DNA from 4 places in the Comamonas squillarum genome. Region 2 is predicted to be linked to each of the others. Evidence: predicted binding sites of a transcription regulator. Region 2 holds the regulator's gene; each other region holds the start of a gene.

Region 1 (2,991 bases), 1.3 Mb from region 2:
GCCAGCGCAATGGCCGCCAGGCTGGTGGGGGCCCAGCTGATGGCCTGCACGCCCAGCTGCCGGCTCTCGCGCAACAGGCGCCGGGCCAGTTGCTGGCGGCCGCCAAACAGGCGTTCGCTGGCCGAGAGCTCCAGCACCAGGGCATCGCCAAACACACTGTCCGAGGGCACGCAGGCCAGGCGCGGCGTGAACTGCTGCGCCCACAGTGCCAGGCCTTGCATCTGGGCCGTGGGCGTGGCGGGCGCGGCTGGGGTGGCCTCAGTGCTGCAGGCTGGACTGGGGCGCGCGCTGGCGGCGGGGTGGGGGAGTTGGGGCAGCAGGGCGGCCCAGATCGCTGTCATGGTCTGGCAAGAGGATGGCTCGGGTCGAGTTGGTGGAAGGAAGGGTGGCTGGCTGCGGCACGGTGCCGGGCCACAGGCGCGCGGGCAGCACGGCTTGCAGGCTGGGCGGCACGGCGGGCAGCTCCAGCGTGCCCTCGTGCACAGGGCCCCGGCGTTTGAGCAGCTCCAGCTGCAGCGACCAGGGCTGGCTGCTGCGCACCAAGAGGCGCAGTGGCGCCGCCGAGGCCTGGTGCCGGCTGCTCTCGGGCCGGAACACAAACACCAGGCCTTCAAACTGCTGGGCGCTGATCTGCAGGCGGCGTATCTGCTCGGGCTGCACCTGGGGCAGCCAGGCCAGCAGGGCGGCTGCGGCATTGGCCCGGAGCAGCTGCTCCAGCGCCCAGAGCTGGTCTTGCGGGCGGCTGCCGTGGATCCAGACCAGCTGCCCAGGCGCCAGGCCGCTTTGCGCCAGCCCGCTGGCATGGGGCGGCAGCGGCGGGCCCAGTGCGATGACAGGTTTGTGCGCTGGGCACTGCTGCAGGGCCATGCCGGTCAGGCGCCATTCCAAGGTGCCAGCCTGGGGCTGCAGCACCTCCGTCAGGCCCTGGCTGGGCCAGCCTTTGCCAGGCAGCTCGGCATCCAGCGCATCCCACCCAGTGGGGATGCCCGCCATCGGCGCGCGCACCAGGTGGTCGCCGCGCCAGAGCTGGGCGGCCACCGTGGGCGGCAGGGACAGGGCATCGAGTTTAGGCATGGCAAATAACTGTATATATGTACAGTATAAGAGCTTGCGCGGCTGCGATGTGTAACAAGCGACGGGCAAGCAGCGGGCGACTGGGCTGGAAAGTGAGTGTCTGCCTTTCAAAACAACCCATTGCAGCTTTGTTTTGAAGCGGGCAGCCAGCCGGGTAAGATCGCGGTACATGCAAATACCAGAACCCCACGACTCTGCCGACCGCCCCGCGCCGCCGTCTTCTGCCGCCTCTGCGCGGCGTATGGCCGTGGTCGATGGTGTGGCGGTAGACGGCCTGGCGCCGGTGCCGCACCTGGAGCGCAAGGCCGGGGCATTGCTGCTGTTTACCTTGCTGCTGATCCTGGGCTCGGCCTTCTACCTGATGTATGCGCGCGGCGTGTTTGAGCCCAAGCAGTCGCTGATCCTGACGGCCGATGACTCCGAAGGCGTCTCCATTGGGCTGGACATGACCTTCTCCGGCTTTGCGATCGGCAAGGTCAGCAAGATCGAGCTGGCGCCCGATGGCACGGTGCGCATCCATGTGGATGTGCCCGAGAAAGATGCACACTGGCTGCGTAGCAGCAGCGTGTTCACCTTGGTCAAGGGCCTGGTGGGCGGCACGACGATCAAGGCCTACTCGGGCATTCTGGACGACCCGCAGCTGGAGGACGGCGCTGTGCGCGCGGTGCTGTCGGGCGATGCGACGGCCGAGCTACCCCAGCTGATGAGCAATGCCCGCCAGCTGCTGGAGAACCTGAACATGATGACCTCCGCTGGCTCGGCCTTGGGCGGCACCCTGGAGCAGCTGCGTGACCTGAGCACCAAGCTCAACGGCCCCAGCGGCGCGCTGGGCGTGGTCATGGGCGGCGACGCCGAGGCGCGCAAGATATCGCAGACCCTGGACCGCACCAACCAGCTGCTGGCGCGGCTGGACGGCCTGGCCAAGAATGCCGACAAGCAGGTGTTTGGGGCCGATGGCGTGATGCCCGAAGTGCGCGCCACGGTGCAGCAGCTCAATGCCGTGCTGGGCGATGTGCGCGGCAGCCTGAAGAAGGTGGATGCGGTGCTGGTGGAGGCCCAGGCCGTGGGCGCCAATGCAAAGGATGCCACCCACCAGCTGGGTGATTTGCGTGCCGATGTGGAAGCCAACTTGCGCAAGGTGGAAGGCATGCTGACCGAGCTGAACCGCAAATGGCCGTTTGCCAAAAAGGATGCCGAGGTGCGACTGCCATGAGCGCCATGATTGCCATCACCACCCGCCTGGCCGCCGCACTGCTGGCTGCCGCTGTGCTGGGCGGCTGCGCCAGCGGCAAGAAGGCGCCCGACTGGGCGATCAACGAACAAGGCGCTGCCGAGCGCGCGACCGATGCCTACCTGTCGGGCAACAGCCGGGTGGCCGATGCCGAATGGCGGCGTGCACGCGATGAGGTAAGCCGCACCGCACGGCCCGATCTGCTGGCCCGGCTGGAGCTGGCGCGCTGCGCTGCGCAGGTGGCTGCCTTGGATGCCGCCCCTTGCACAGGCTTTGAGGCCGTGGCCCAGGATGCCGCCGATGCCGAACAGGCCTATGCGCGCTATCTGCAGGGCCAGCTGGCTGCCGGGGATGTGGCGCTGCTGCCCAAGGCCCAGCAGGCGGTGGCGCCGCTGGCGCCTGCGCAGGCAGCCGCTGCGCTGGCGGCGATAGAGGACCCGCTCTCGCGCCTGGTCGCTGCCGGGGTGTTGGCGGCGCGCGGGCCGGTGCCGATGGCGGTCGTCACCCAGGCGGTGGACACCGCTTCGGCCCAGGGCTGGCGCCGTGCCGTGATGGCCTGGCTGATCAACCAGCAGCGCCTAGCGCGGGAGCTGGGCGATACGGCGCTTGCCGAGCAGGTGCAGCGCCGGCTGGATCTCCTGCAGGCAACGCAGAAATAAGACCGCAGGCGCTCAAGCGCTGCATTC
Region 2 (2,991 bases):
CCCGGCAGGAAGATTTTCTGACGCCTTACTTGCGCTATGCGCTGGCCTCCATCGGCATCCGCAATGTGCATTTTGTATTGCTGCAAGGCCTGGTATTTGGCCCCGATGCCGTCGCCGCTGCGGTGGATAGCGCAAGAGATACCTTGCGGGAGCAGCTGGCGCCCTTCAAGCAGCAGGCGCTGGAGGTGGTCGCTGCTGCGCGCTGACAGCACGCGTAGCTGGTGCAAGTGGGCAGCAGGGAGCGATGGCTGACAGCGCGGGGTGCCCAGCGCATGGGCCTTGCACCACCAAGGCCTGGCTTGTGCGGCAGGGGGCTGCTGCTGGCTGGGGCCGTGCTGTACCGTCGTTGCACCTGTCTTGCATGTTGCCCAGACTATCTCAGCGTTGTTCTGGAAACCCTCCGGTAGGCTGTTGCCTGGCTGCTCACCCTTAGCCGGCCGCACCTAGCCGGCCGCACCTAGCCGGCCGCACCTAGCCGGCCGCACCTAGCCGGCCGCACCTAGCGGCAATCGGGTCTGCCTGCGGCAAGATGCCGCGCCGGGGACGCTGAGCCCCATGCGCAAACCTTCGGCTAGTCTGGCCCTATTCGCAGCGTTCAACGCATGCTGGCGGCCAGACTTGATGCCCGCCCGAACAGCAGCTTAGACCGCGTGCAGATGTTCCAGCCGCTCCAGGCGCTCGAGCTCGGCACAGATATCGGCCATGCTGCCCGACATGGCCCAGCGCATACCCTTTTGGCGGTGCAGGCTGGCCGGTTGGGCCCAGTACATCTTGATGGGCGCATCATTGGCGGCCTGGGCGCTGCAGCGCTGCACCGACAGGAAGGGGCGGGTGTGGGACTGCGCAGCTGCTGAGAGGCGACGGCGCGCAGCGGGTTTGCGCGGCAGGCGGATGCGGTCGATGGGGCGCTGCACTGGTGCACCATCGGCAGGCGAGTCAACGCGGGGCGTGTCCATGCAGGAGGTATCCGCGCCTGACGTATCCACGCTGGACTGAGCTACCGGGCCATCGAGCAAGCTCAGCTGCTGGGCGGCACCGCGCTGTACAGCGGCAGAGGACGCGGTGGCAAAGCAGTGCACCTGGGCGGCCAGTTGGCCGTCATTGGCGGCGCCATGGCCGGGGCGGCGGCGGTTGCTGCGCACAATGGCACGCTGGATGGACTGGAACCAGGGCAGGCCAGCGACGAGGGAAAAAGGCGCAAGCGCGCGCAATGCATCTGCTACAAGCATAGGAGACTCCTTGGTATACGGGTAACAGCAGGATTGCGCAGGGCGAGCGCATCCCCCAGGGCTGTGGGCCAAGAGCCCACAACGCCCGCTACCTGGGGTTGCGCAGAAAAGGGAGGGCCGAGGGGGCCGCTAGGCCTAGTTCAGCATCGTGTTGCGGATCAGGCCCACGGCAATGCCTTCGATCTCAAAGGGCTCGCCGGGCTGCACGATGATGGGCAGGTAATCCGGGTTTTCGGCCAGCAGTTCAATGCCGTCCTTGGTGCGCTGGAGGCGCTTGACGGTGACGTCATCGCCCAGGCGCGCCACGATGATCTGGCCGTTGCGGGCCTCGCGCGTGGCTTTGACGGCCAGCAGATCGCCATCGATGATGCCGACATCGCGCATCGACATACCGCGCACCTTGAGCAGGTAATCGGGCTGCTGCTGGAACAGGCCGCCCTCCACGGTATAGGTTTGGTCGACATGCTCTTGCGCCAGGATGGGCGAGCCGGCCGAGACGCGGCCGATCAGCGGCAGGGCCAGCTGGGCGAGCTCTTGCACCACGCGGCCCAGGCCGGCCGTGGCATTGGACACGCCTGCCAGCGGCGACGAAAAGCGCGTGCCACGTGCGGCATTGATGGAGCGCACAGTATCGCTTTGCAGGCGAATCCCCCGGGAGGTGCCGCTGACCAGCTCGATCACGCCCTTGCGGGCCAGCGCCTTGAGATGGTCTTCTGCCGAATTGGCCGATTTGAAGCCCAGTTTGCTGGCAATCTCGGCGCGCGTTGGCGGGGCGCCGGTGCGCGAAATGGCGGTCTGGATCAGGTCCAGAATTTCTTGTTGGCGCGCGGTCAGTTTGGGATGGTCTCGCATAAGATCTCCGTGTGATCTGCGGTGCCGGGCAGAAGCAAAGCCACTGTGCATCCAACACCTGTATATCAATCCAGTACCTGTATTTTTAACCAGTTTTTTGCAGGAGGCAAGCCTTGCAGCCAAAAATTTTGATCATCGGCACCGGCGGCACTATCGCCGGCATGGCTGATGACGCCGAGAAACCCGGCCAATACCGCGCGGCCCAGCTGTCCATCGCGGCCTTGCTGGCGGGCGTGAGCGGTATTGAGACTGCGGCGGCAGGCCCGCTGGATGCGGTGCAGATAGCGCAAATTGATAGCAAGGACATGAATGACGAGGTCTGGCATGCGCTGCTCAAGCGCTGCGATGCGGCCATGCACGATGAGGCGGTGCGTGCTGTTGTTATCACCCACGGAACGGATACGCTCGAAGAGACTGCCTGGTTCCTGCATTGCGTTTTAGGGCGCCTGGCCAAGCCCGTGGTGCTGACCTGTGCCATGCGCCCGGCCAATGCCTTGATGCCCGATGGCCCGCAGAACCTGAAGGACGCCGTGGCCGCCGCTGCGGCGTTGGCTGCGGATGGCCAGCCGCTGCTGCGCGAGGTCGTGGCCGTGACGGGCGGCGGCGAGCTGCACAGCGCGCGCTGGCTGCAAAAGGTGCATCCGCACCGTTTGCTGGCCTTTTCATCGGGCGAGCAGGGGCCCCTGGGCTGGGTGGATGGCGTGACCGTGCGCCTGCGCCAGGGCTATGCCTCGCCGGCACCAGGCGCAGCGGATGGCTACAGCGGCAGCCAGTGGCTGGCCGCCTTGCCTGCCCCCGCCAGCCAGCCCTGGCCCTGGGTGGAGATCGTGACCAGCCACGCGGGCCTGCGCCCGGGGCTGGTGGATGCCCTGCAGGCCCAGGGCATCGACGGCCTGGTGGTGGCGACCAC
Region 3 (2,991 bases), 730 kb from region 2:
ACCGCCACCAGTAGCCAGATGGCGGCGCGCTGCCAGCCGCGCAGCGGCGCGGCGCCAGCAGTGGGGGCGGTGGGTGGTGCAGGCTGTTGCATGAAAGTTCGGTTATCAGGCCGCCAGCGGCAGCCGCTGCACGGGCTCTTCCTTGACCGGCAGATTGACCAGGCCGGCGAATACGCCCAGGCCAATGGCCACATACCAAACCACATCATAGCTGCCGGTGCGGTCATAGAGGTAGCCGCCCAACCAGATGCCCAGGAAGCTGCCGATCTGGTGGCTGAAGAACACAAATCCGCTGAGCATGGACAGGTGCTGCACGCCAAAGATCTGCGCGATGGCGCCGTTGGTGAGCGGCACGGTGGACAGCCACAAAAAGCCCATCACTGCGGCAAAGACATAGACCGACCAGGGCGACAAGGGCACCAGCAGGAAAACCACGATGGCGATGGCGCGGATGAAATAAATGCCCGAGAGCAGGTAGCGCTTGGCCATGCGCTGGCCGAGCGACCCGGCCAGGTAGGTGCCAAAGATGTTAAAGAGGCCGATCAGCGCCAGCGAATAGCTGGCCACATGCGGCGGCAGGCCGAAGTCCTTCAGGTAGCTGGGCATGTGCACGCCGATGAACATCACCTGGAAGCCGCAGACAAAGTAGCCTGCGGTCAGCAGCAAAAAGCTGGGGTTGCGAAAGGCCTCTGCCACAGCCTGGGCAATGGTTTGCTGCGCGCCACCGGCAGCACTGTGCTTGAGCGCGTGGAAATTGGGCTCGCGCAGCGCAATGGCCAGCGGCACGATGGTGAGCACCAGGATTGTGCAGACCAGCAGCGCGTTCTGCCAGCCCAGGCTGGCGATCAGCTGGCCCTCGACCGGCACCATGAAGAACTGGCCAAAGGAGCCCGCGGCCGCGGCCACCCCCATGGCCCAGGAGCGTTTCTCGGCTGGCAACTGGCGCCCGATGACGCCATAGATCACCGCATAGGTGGTGCCCGTTTGCGCCATGCCGATCAAAAGGCCGGCGGTGAGCGCAAACATCAGCGTATTGGGCGCCCAGGCCATGCCGGCCAGGCCCAGCGCGTACAGCAGCGCGCCGCAGACCAGCACCTTGCTGGCGCCAAAGCGGTCGGCCAGCATGCCGGTAAAGATGCCGATCAGGCCCCAGCTGAGGTTTTGCACCGCCAGCGCCAAGGCGAAGGACTCACGCGTCCAGCCCATCTCCTGGGTGATCGGCTGCAGCCAGAGGCCAAAACCGTGGCGGATGCCCATGGACAGGGTCACTACGGCGCCGCCACACAGCAGCACGCGGGCCATGGACAATCGTTGTGCGTTGTTTTGCATAGTCAGGGGATGTGTCTCGTTATTTAAGAACGTGATTGCGGTCTCTACGCGCGGGGAGATCGTAAGCACGTTCTAGAAATTGTTACTCCAACGCCAAAAACCGGCTGTCGCCCGCATATTGCCCGGTGGCTGTCCAAGCCCATTGCAGGCTTTTGCGGCCAAGCGTCGTGAATCGTCAACAAGTTCCACCTGTTTATCTATACAGCTATTTACAATGGCAGCCGCTAGAATGGAAAGTTATGGCAAGCAAAAACACGTCTACCAGTGAATACGCAGAGGGCTCGATACGGGTTCTCAAGGGGCTTGAGCCGGTCAAGCAGCGCCCGGGCATGTATACCCGTACCGACAATCCGCTGCACATCATCCAGGAGGTGATCGACAACGCGGCCGACGAGGCCCTCGCCGGCTTTGGCAAGAAGATCCGCGTCTATCTGCACACCGATGGCTCCATCAGTGTCGAGGACGATGGCCGGGGCATTCCGTTTGGCATGCACCCCGAAGAGCATGCGCCGGTGGTGGAGCTGGTGTTCACCCGCCTGCACGCGGGCGGCAAGTTCGACAAGGGCCAGGGCGGCGCCTACAGCTTCTCGGGCGGTCTGCATGGCGTGGGGGTTTCGGTGACCAACGCCTTGGCCACCCGCATGGAGGTGACGGTGCACCGCGATGGCTCGGTCGCCACGATGGCCTTTGCCGGTGGCGATGTGGTCGAGCCTCTGCAGGTGCGCGCGATGGTCAGCGGGGACCGCAAGCAGGGCACGACGGTGCGCGTCTGGCCCGATGCCAAGTATTTCGAATCCAGCCACCTGCCGATGGGCGAGCTGGTACACCTGCTGCGGAGCAAGGCCGTGCTGATGCCCGGCGTGAGCGTGCAGCTGACGCAGGACAAGAGCCGCGAGACGCAGACCTGGCAGTACAAGGGTGGCCTCAAGGACTACCTGCTGCAGACCCTGCCGGTCGACCCGATCATCCCCGTGTTCGAGGGCGAGGGTTTTGCCGGCCGCAGCGATGACCATTTTGCCGAGGGCGAAGGGGCATCGTGGTGCGTGGCCTTTACCGATGAAGGCCAGCCGGTGCGCGAGAGCTATGTCAACCTGATCCCGACCACGGCGGGCGGCACGCATGAAAGCGGGCTGCGTGATGGCCTGTTCCAGGCCGTGAAGAGCTTTATCGAGCTGCACTCGTTGCTGCCCAAGGGCGTCAAGCTGATGCCCGAGGATGTGTTTGCCCGTGCCAGCTATGTGCTCTCGGCCAAGGTGCTCGATCCCCAGTTCCAGGGCCAGATCAAGGAGCGCCTGAACTCGCGCGATGCCGTACGCCTGGTCTCGGGCATGGTGCGGCCAGCGCTGGAGCTGTGGCTCAACCAGAACGTCGAATACGGCAAGAAGCTCGCCGAGATCGCGATCAAGGCGGCGCAGACGCGCCAGCGCGCCGGCCAGAAGGTGGAAAAGCGCAAGGGCAGCGGCGTGGCCGTGTTGCCCGGCAAGCTGACCGATTGTGAAAGCCGCGACCTGGCCTATAACGAGGTGTTTCTGGTCGAGGGTGATTCGGCCGGAGGCAGCGCCAAGATGGGCCGCGACAAGGAAACCCAGGCCATCCTGCCGCTGCGCGGCAAGGTACTCAACACCTGGGAAGTGGACCGCGACCGCCTGTTTGCCAATACCG
Region 4 (2,991 bases), 1.8 Mb from region 2:
GCTCTTCCCAGCCAAAGTACGCGACCAGCTCGTTCAGGATGTGCTCCAGGGTCAGGCCATGGAGGGGGTTGTTGGGCTGTTCGGCGGTGCTCATGGCCGCCATTGTCGCCCAGCCGGGGCACGGGCCGCGTGGCTGGGGCTTTGCGGGCCGCACATCTGCGCAGCCCGGCGGGGCACTCTTCAGCCGCTAATCGTCATCTCCGCCGCGCAGCACCTGGCGCACCACATCCCCACCAAACCCCCGGCTGGCCAGAAAGCGCATCTGCTTGGCCCGCTCCTGCGGGCTCTCGGGCGGCGCGCCAAAACGGCGTTGCCAGACCTCGCGGGCGCGCTGCAGCTCGGTGCTGCGCAGGCGCTCGCGGGCATCGGCGATCAGCAGGGCATCCACGCCTTTGTGGCGCAGCTCCTGCAGCACGCGGCTGGCGCCATAGCGGGCGGCCTTGGTGTGGATCACGCTGTCGACCACGCGCTGGGCGCTGATGAAGCCCTTGGCTTCGAGCTCGTCGAGGATGGCTGCCAGGTCCTCGCCCTCTTGCACATGGGGGCCGAGCTTGGCCAGCAGCTCGGCACGCGAATGCTCGCGCTGCGCCAGATAGCGCAGCGCCCGGCCCTTGAGGGAGAGTTTGCTGAAAGACATCGGTTCAAATTGCTATAAAACAAATAGCTGCTTGCGCACAGGTTCTGTGCACAAGCAGCTATTCTCAGCGCTGTGGCTAGGCGGCTATCAGCCTTCGGTGCCGGTCGCTACCGGGCCGTCCACCACGCCGTCTTCGGCGGGGCGCAGGCTGATGTTCAGGCTCTCGCGCACCTTGTTCTCGATCTCGATGGCGAGGTCGGAGTTCTCACGCAAGAACTCGCGCGAGTTGTCACGGCCCTGGCCGATCTTCTCGCCGTTGTAGGCGTACCAGGCACCGCTTTTCTCGATAATGCGGGCATTGACGCCCATGTCCAGAATTTCGCCTTCGCGCGAGATGCCTTCGCCAAACAGAATGTCGAACTCGGCCGTCTTGAACGGGGGCGATACCTTGTTCTTGACCACCTTGACCTTGGTTTCGTTGCCGATGGCCTCGTCACCACGCTTGATGGTGCCGGTGCGGCGGATATCGAGGCGCACCGAGGCGTAGAACTTCAGTGCATTACCGCCGGTGGTGGTCTCGGGGCTGCCGAACATCACGCCGATCTTCATGCGGATCTGGTTGATGAAGATGACCATGCAGTTGGTCTTCTTGATCGTGGCGGTGAGCTTGCGCAGTGCCTGGCTCATCAGGCGGGCCTGCAGACCGGGCAGCTGGTCACCCATTTCGCCTTCGATTTCCGCCTTGGGGGTCAGGGCCGCGACCGAGTCGACAACGATCAGGTCCACCGCGCCGGAGCGCACCAGGCTGTCCACAATCTCCAGCGCCTGCTCACCGGTGTCGGGCTGGCTGATCAGGATATCGCCCAGGTTCACGCCCAGCTTTTGGGCATAGCTGGTGTCCAGCGCATGCTCGGCATCGATGAAGGCGCAGGTGCCGCCCAGCTTTTGCATCTCGGCAATCACCTGCAGGGTCAAGGTGGTCTTGCCCGAGGATTCAGGGCCGTAGATCTCGATGACCCGGCCGCGTGGCAGGCCGCCAACGCCCAGCGCAATGTCCAGACCCAGCGAGCCGGTCGACACCACCTGGATGTCCGACACCGCTTCGCCTTCGCCCAGCTTCATGATGGTGCCCTTGCCGAACTGCTTTTCGATCTGGGCCAGGGCGGCGGCCAGGGCCTTGGCTTTTTCGCTGTTGGCTTCGGGTTTGGTGGCGGGTGCGTTCATGGATTTCTCCTTGCGTTTGATGGTCATGTCGTCGATCTGGAGATCCAGCTGTTTGCATATACAGCCTGGATGCTTGAACAGTAGTTTATGGGATGGGTATATTTTATAGAAGCATTTTTTTAGTCAGTTTAGTTGACTATATGCACAATAGCGACTTCGCCCTTTTTCAGCCTTTTTAGGCTGCTCGCCATGCCCATTCTTCTGCCCCATTTGCCCGATGACAGCTGGCGCCTGACCCATATGGGCCGCCTGCTGGGCCACGCGATGCGCCGTTTTGATGCCCGTGTGCTGCAGTTGATGGCCCAGGACGAGGCCGTGCCGCTGGCGCTGTCGCACCTGGCCGAACGCGACCAGGTGAGCGCCGCCCATGTCCACATCACCCGCCACCTGTCGCTGGCCGGCGACCGCCTGGTGGACCTGGCGGCGCGCGCGGGCATGAGCAAGCAGGCCATGGCCCAGCTGGTGGACCAGTGCGAAGCCTGGAACCTGGTGACCCGCGAGCGCGACCCGCGCGATGCCCGCGCCCGCATCGTGCGTTTTACCGAGACCGGCCTGCTGTGGCTGCAGGCGTTTGAGCGGGCCGTCACCCAGGCGGAGGCGGAGTTCCGCGCCGAGGTCGGCGAGCAGGTCGCCACCGTGGTACAGCTGGGGCTGGAGGTCTATGGGGCCGACAGCTGAGCGGTTGCGCTTTGCCGCGTTCAGCGGCGCTTGCGCTCGAATTTGTAGAACAGGTTGGGCTCGGAGACGATGTAGATGTTGCCGCTGTGGTCCATCGCCAGGCCTTCGGGCTGCGGCACCCGCTCGGCCAGCCCCGCCATATCGGCCCACAGCGGCATCACGCTGAGCAGGTCACCGGCTCGGCTGTATTCGTACAGCACCGACGATTCCTCCCCCAGCAGCAGCAGGTTGCCGCTGCGCGGATCGACCTCGATGGCGGCCAGATCGGTGCTGGGCATGTCGTCCACCGCCGGCACCTCCCAGGTCGAGACTTTCATATCGACCAGGCCCGGCTTGAGCTTGGACAGCGGCGCATCCATCACCAGCACCTGCATCGGCCATTTCTCGGTCACGGCCAGCAGCTGCTGGCGCTTGGCATCCCAGCCCAGGCCTTCAAGCGCAAAATTCTTGATGGCGATGTCATTGAGCTGCACATAGGGACTGTGGTCGAGCGATACCTCGGTCACCCCCTT

Evidence for each region. The regulator LexA, encoded in region 2, represses DNA repair genes until DNA is damaged. The targets are predictions, from matches to a motif close to ACTGTATNNNNATACAGT.
Region 1: imuA (translesion DNA synthesis-associated protein ImuA) is a predicted target of LexA. The motif match lies at 1,083-1,100, and genes of this name have one in related genera.
Region 3: N4T19_RS22715 (DNA topoisomerase IV subunit B) is a predicted target of LexA. The motif match lies at 1,518-1,535, and genes of this name have one in related genera.
Region 4: recA (recombinase RecA) is a predicted target of LexA. The motif match lies at 1,849-1,866, and genes of this name have one in related genera.

What each region holds. Positions count from the first base shown of each region.
Region 1 covers NZ_CP104377.1:1,935,369-1,938,359, reverse strand. Annotated here, with positions in the region: gene N4T19_RS09070 (Y-family DNA polymerase) at 1-341, opposite strand, end outside; gene imuA (translesion DNA synthesis-associated protein ImuA) at 259-1,074, opposite strand; gene N4T19_RS09060 (MlaD family protein) at 1,244-2,287, shown strand; gene N4T19_RS09055 (hypothetical protein) at 2,284-2,964, shown strand.
Region 2 covers NZ_CP104377.1:618,332-621,322, forward strand. Annotated here, with positions in the region: gene N4T19_RS02860 (FMN-dependent NADH-azoreductase) at 1-206, shown strand, start outside; gene N4T19_RS02865 (hypothetical protein) at 642-1,229, opposite strand; gene lexA (transcriptional repressor LexA) at 1,365-2,081, opposite strand; gene N4T19_RS02875 (asparaginase) at 2,195-2,991, shown strand, end outside.
Region 3 covers NZ_CP104377.1:5,002,656-5,005,646, forward strand. Annotated here, with positions in the region: gene N4T19_RS22705 (hypothetical protein) at 1-92, opposite strand, end outside; gene N4T19_RS22710 (MFS transporter) at 106-1,329, opposite strand; gene N4T19_RS22715 (DNA topoisomerase IV subunit B) at 1,569-2,991, shown strand, end outside.
Region 4 covers NZ_CP104377.1:3,890,044-3,893,034, reverse strand. Annotated here, with positions in the region: gene N4T19_RS17855 (VF530 family protein) at 1-103, opposite strand, end outside; gene recX (recombination regulator RecX) at 188-637, opposite strand; gene recA (recombinase RecA) at 725-1,801, opposite strand; gene N4T19_RS17840 (MarR family winged helix-turn-helix transcriptional regulator) at 1,991-2,479, shown strand; gene N4T19_RS17835 (SdiA-regulated domain-containing protein) at 2,500-2,991, opposite strand, start outside.